DNA from 2 places in the Bacillus thuringiensis genome. Region 1 is predicted to be linked to the other one. Evidence: riboswitches for the same ligand, from Rfam matches in the RefSeq annotation. Region 1 holds a riboswitch; the other holds the start of a gene.

Region 1 (3,187 bases):
GAAAACTCGATTTTATTATTCCCTTTGTCTTGATACCTAATTGAACTCGTATCATACACGTATAAATTCGTTAAATGACTACCATCATTACGTAACGTTACATTTTTATAACTATTTATCCTTTTGAAATTCCACATTGCCGTTAATGGTACTTTTTTACTTGTTCCGTGTTCATAAAATTCAAAGGAAGCATTATAAGTTTGTCCTGACCTTCCGTTCCCATATAATTGTAAAAAGTTTTTTGCATCACCTTTAGTTATTGGTGTTTTAACATCTACAGATGAAGCTGTCATAGAGTGAATATTAATACGGACATCAATCCATTTCCCTTGATATTCACCAGCTTTTTTTACTAATACGTACTGTTCTCTATTTGAATTTCTAAATGTATATTGACTTTGACCAGTTCTGTCATTGCTACTACCCTTTACCTCATATGTTACTTGTGGGCTCCAAACAAATCTAAAAGCATATTTACCCGAGATAGAAGGCCCTTCACCTGTTCTATTATTTATTACCTTTACATTTGGATATTTAAGAATACTTGTAACAGGACTAGCAGCTAGTAGAGATTGGCTCTTTAATACCTTCTCAGCTTGAATAGCAGGTAATTCCTGATTATTTTCGTTTATCCTATTGCTCTCTTTTAATTCATTTTCCTTTGGTACGAGTTCCTCATTAACCTTTTCTTTCGCTAAAGTCTTCGTTTCTTTTGGAACTTCAGCATTAGTAGCATTTATTTCTTGTTTTTTATTTTCTTCCGATACTTTCACTTTTTCACTGATTTCTTTTTTCACAACTTCCTCTGAAGCCTTTGGATTTTCATCAGAAATAGCTATATTTAAAGCCTCTTTTTTCTCTACAACATGTAGAGAAGGAGATTCAATTTTCTTTTCATTTCCTTCAAACTTCACTATCGGTTCAAATTTGTACTCTCCAGCTTTTTTCATTTGAATGACTACATATACGTCACCGATAAAATTACTTTGCTCATTCTTTTCAATTTTTACAATGTGATCTTCTGTTACTGAAATGCTTTGAATCGCTTTATTGTTTTCGTTCATTTTTTTCGTTTCTGCTTCATTGAACAGCTGCTCATTAGATAATTTCAGCTCGATATTAGCATCTTGTTTATTTGTATTTGTAATCTTTAATACTACATTTTCATCAACTTTTATTTCTTGTTTATCCATATGAACGATAAAACGTCCTTGCTCGTCGTTTGTAACCGCATAAACTTTCGTTGCAGAGTAATCTAGCACACCAACTTGGGTAAATAATATTCCTCCAGCGAGAAGTATACGCCCAAATTTACCTATTTGATTTTGCAATGTACTTCCCTCCCCCACTTTCTATGTACCGAATATTTCGAATATTAGATGTATTAATCGACTAAATTTACAATCATAATGTGTATTCCTAAAAAATAAAAAGCCTGGTTGCCTCTTCGATTTTCATACATCACAACATGTGTGAAAATCCAAACTGCAACCAGACTATCATAGTAATTTTCATTACCTTAGACTCTTAGCTTTGCGACCTATCCTTTCGAATAGTGTGCCCATTTATTTTTTCTTTTTGAGACAATAAAAAATCCGGTTGCCTCTTCGATTTTCATACATACAACTATGTGTGAAAATCCAAACTGCAACCAGACTATCATAGTAATTTTCATTACCTTAGACTCTTAGCTTTGCGACCTATCCTTTCGAATAGTGTGCCCATTTATTTTTTCTTTTTGAGACAATAAAAAATCCGGTTGCCTCTTCGATTTTCATACATACAACTATGTGTGAAAATCCAAACTGCAACCAGACTATCATAGTAATTTTCATTACTTTAGACTCTTAGCTTTGCGACCTATCCTTTCGAATAGTGTGCCAAAAATAGGTATTTATTTATCGTGTTTTGAATATACCATTAAAACCCAAAAAAGAAAATAGTTTTTTTAGAAAAAAACAATTAATTTTTATAGTCTAAATTTTTTACCAAAAAATCCATAATAAAAACTTATAAAAACATTTTGATCTTAGAAACACATCATACATTCTTTATCGATAAAATGAGATTTTTACTATCCACAAATAGCAAGATAAAATAGAAAAACATCACTTATTTGGAAGTGATGTTTTTTCTATTTAATGCAGTGGTAACATAACCTCAACCGTCGTTCCAACCCCAACTTCACTTTCAAAACTCATTTTACCGTTGTGGTCTTTAATAATTTTTTCTGTAACTACTAAACCTAGACCAGTTCCTGTTTCTTTCGTTGTATAAAAGGCTTCATTTAACTTTGGAATTTTATCTTTCGGAATGCCGCATCCCTCATCTTTCACTTGAATGATGATTCCATCTTTTACAGTAACTTTAATCGTAATTGTTCCGCCAACTGACATTGCTTCAATTGCATTTTTAATTAAATTAAAAAAGACCTGTTTTAATCGTTTTTCATCACATGTAATTGATGGTAAGTCTTTACTGTAAATACCTTGTATGTTGACTCCTTGTTTTAACGCAGGCTTTTCCATAACTCGAATAACATAAGAGATAATTTCTTCTATGTTATGAGTTTCTGATTCTAGTGATTTAGAGTTCTCAAATCCACTAAGTTCTGTAGCAATTATATGAATCCGATCTACTTCTTGTTTCATAATATCACTATAAATTTTATCCTCTGGATGCTTGTCTGCTTGTTTATTCACAAGTTTTTTTAAGTTTGCTAAAGGTCTTCTAATCTTATAACCAATAACCGTTGCCATCTTTCCAACAGCTGCTAGTTTTTCTGTCTGTTTTATTTCTTTATCCATCATCTCAAGCGTACGAACGTAAGACTGAACCCTCAAAAATATAATCCAACATATGATAGTAAATACGCTATATAATGCCATTGGAATTAAAACGAGAGAAGATTGAATAATGATTCCTGTAAGAGCATACTTTCCGACAAGTATCGCTGGAACTAACCAGAAATATCTTTTATTCACAAAGATTGGTGCGAACAAAATAAAAAATCCTTCTACTATATTTCCACCGTCAAATTCTGCATCGCTACCATAATAAATCATAATGTTATGGATACAATCTAATACATTATAGCCAATTAGAATAATATACTTTACCGCAAAAACATTCTTCCATTTCATAAAGTATATTCCAATACAAAACAATACCACCATCAAAAAGTAAA
Region 2 (3,187 bases), 1.7 Mb from region 1:
ATAAGTCTGCATTATTTTTAATTTTCGCCTTAATACTAAGGTTAATTATCTGGTCTTCATATGACTTATAGTCAAAACTCTCACCAAATGTAAATGTTACTTCACTTCTTTGTTTATCTATATTTAACGTTCCTTTAGAAGTAATATCTTGGCCATTTTGATCATACACCTTTGCCTCTAATACTTCTAAAACATCTTCTAAATCATCACTAATTACCATAGATGTGTATTTAGGAGGATCGTTCGGTATATGTGTACCAACTTGGTATTGAATAACTTGATCCATTTGTGTTAACTGCTCATTCTCTACAAGCTTGCCATTCTCATCAACTATATTTTTTTCAATGCTAGGTGGATTATTGTCACCTGAACCGGATCCTCCCCCACCACTTACAAATACTTGTCCTACTTTTTCTTCAGTTTTAATATTTTTACCTTCTAATTTCACAGTATTTTTATGAGGCTTTGCAGCAGGATTTGTAACCTTTGTTTTATATCTTAAAATATAGCCTTTTGAACTGTCTGGAAATTCAATTGTAAATCCAGTCTTTGTTGCATTAATTTTAATGTTAGATAAATCTGCTGGCTTAATATTTGTTGGTGCATAACCATCTTCAAATACAGCCTCTTCTAATACTACGCTGTCTGTAATTAACTCATGCCCAGGTCCTAATGTATCTGTTAATTTAAGATCTTGCATTTCTGTTCCGGTTGCATTTACATATACAAGCCAATCAGCAATTGAAGGATTTTCTTGATTATAAGAACCCCATTTCAATAAATTTTCCGTATTGGGCTGTGGCTTCGGTCTCTCTGTCGTATTATTTACACTTACTTCTTTATTGACGATTTGACCATCAACGTTAAATTCTAATGGAATTTCTTTAACACCATCATATGCTTCTAGACCAAAGTAGAATTCTACGAATAAAGAACCTTTAATGTTATTCTTTCCTTCTACGTAATCACCCATAGTACATGTTAATAGACCCTTTTTCATCTCACATGTACCAACTGTTTTTCCTTCAGCATCTTTTAAAGGAAAACTCATATTCATAAGGTCTTTTCGAAACTCTTTTGGCATATCAATTGTGAATTGATCTCCACTTTTTATTTTTTCTTTAGCTGACCACTTCACTTCTACTTTCATACCATCTGAGGCTTGATACGGTTCAGATGTCGTGCCATCAGTACGAGAAATATTAATTTCGTCCACTGGACTTTTCATCACAGCAGCTTGAATAACTGGAGCCCACACATTCAGCACTGAAAATAATACTAGAAAAACTAATGAAACCATTGAAATATGCCTTTTAGTACTTTTCATTTGCATAGTTCCCTCCTATTTTTTTATATTTATATAACAAAAAAAGACCGTCCGGTTGCATCAAAAATGTGCAACCAGACGATCTTAGTAACCAATATGTATTACCGTAGACTCTAAGCTTTGCGGCCTATCCTTTCGAATAGTGTGCTAAAAATATCTTTTATTCTTTTTTTGTTTCATTTTCCTCTTAAACCAAATATTACTATACCGTCTAGACGGTTATAATTCAATACTCTATAAAATTGTTCTATTTTTCTAATAAAAAAAACAATTCACCACTACATTAAATAAGTAATGGTGAATTGTTTTCACATTATATAGTTCGTATATTCTATTTATACGAATTAACAATAAGAGCTTGAATCACTTTTTCTCTTAACTCGGGGCTTAGTCTGCCAACCCCTAAATATTCCGAATACCATAATCCATCTGCTGCTAATCTAATAATTGTTGCACATACTGAATCTATCTCATCGTTTTCTATATTCTTTTGCAGTTGCTGAAATGATTGTTGTAATGGCTCAAGTAATTCAGGTTTTAACATGAATGCTGCCATCATACTACTAGACAACTCTTCTGTTCTTCTCTCATTACTTAATCTTTCCTCTACAAAAGAGCGAACCCATCTCCCTTTCCTCTCTGAGTCTTCCGCTACTTTATTGTAAATAGCGCCCTCATAATCCTCTATCCCTCTGACTATCATACCTTCTATTAAAGCTTCTTTATTTGCAAAGTGATACAATAATCCACCTTTACTTACACCCGCCTCTTTTGCCACTGCTTCTAAGGTTAATTTAGCAACCCCTTTACATTGCACAATTTGAGAAGCGGCCGCCAAAATCTTTTGCCGCGTTATGCTGATACTCATTCCTTTTTAAAACCCCATTTCTACTAAATTTATATAAATACGAATCTTATTTTTAATATTGTTGATTACTACTAAGTATTTTCTTTATACAACAAAAGCTTCATTACCTTTGAATTTTTAGTTACTTATTCTATTAAAAATTTCCATATCATTCAATATGATAACATCAAATACACAACATTGACTATACATCTATACTTTCATATTCATTCCTAATATATCCATTAATAAAATTTACCGATTTAGTCCTTCTTATTACTTTATCCCGCTATTTGCCGGACAGTAAGACCCCCACCTCAAAATTCAGCTAAAACAAAGGAGTTAGGCGGGAGGCGGGCTGCCCATAAATGCCCGATTGGTGAGAACTAATAATCAGTGGGGAATGAACAAAATCCCCACTGATTAAAGTTTCACTTTATATACGCAACATGGACAAGTATATTTCATTTATGTTGCTCCTTTTATTTTTCCTAAAAATAATCTTACCTATTTTTTAGACAAAGTCCTCAAAAAAGAAAACCACCTACCCCCTAAAGAATATAGGGAACAGATGGTTTATGTGTTTTATTAGAAAGTAGTGCCTTCTTTTTTATAATATTCTTTTGAAATCTCTTCATAAAATGCGGCTGATGTCGCGTAGAAATAAGGTGCTAACCATAAGAAACCGATTCCTATAGTAAGAATACTTAATATGAACCAGCCTAAGAAACTTAAGCATAGTAAAAAATAATCCATTTTATGTCCATTCATCATATGACGACTCTCAGTAATCGCTTGATTCGCTGTATATTCTGGATGATCATTCAAAATAAAATATGTCATAGAATAAGAAAATGATTTAATAATACCTGGAATAATAAGAAGTAATGTCCATAGAGTCAAGTATACATACATTAGTAAATATGTTAAAAACGACTTCATCAACTTACTTCCATCGCTAAACCATCTAAATATATGACCAATGCGAGCATCAGTCCCACGAATTGCATTTA

The links. A riboswitch is a leader RNA that binds a small molecule or an ion and turns the genes downstream of it on or off. The one in region 1 is predicted to bind cyclic di-GMP.
Region 2: it holds a riboswitch for cyclic di-GMP, as region 1 does, so the genes downstream of both, AC241_RS05380 (SpaA isopeptide-forming pilin-related protein) here and AC241_RS23670 (WxL domain-containing protein) in region 1, are expected to answer to the same signal.

Annotation. Positions count from the first base shown of each region.
Region 1 covers NZ_CP012099.1:4,582,726-4,585,912, forward strand. Annotated here, with positions in the region: gene AC241_RS23670 (WxL domain-containing protein) at 1-1,331, opposite strand, end outside; cyclic di-GMP riboswitch class I at 1,484-1,572, opposite strand; cyclic di-GMP riboswitch class I at 1,644-1,732, opposite strand; cyclic di-GMP riboswitch class I at 1,804-1,892, opposite strand; gene AC241_RS23675 (ATP-binding protein) at 2,139-3,187, opposite strand, start outside.
Region 2 covers NZ_CP012099.1:1,036,760-1,039,946, reverse strand. Annotated here, with positions in the region: gene AC241_RS05380 (SpaA isopeptide-forming pilin-related protein) at 1-1,333, opposite strand, end outside; cyclic di-GMP riboswitch class I at 1,394-1,486, opposite strand; gene AC241_RS05375 (TetR/AcrR family transcriptional regulator) at 1,659-2,195, opposite strand; gene AC241_RS05370 (DUF975 family protein) at 2,763-3,187, opposite strand, start outside.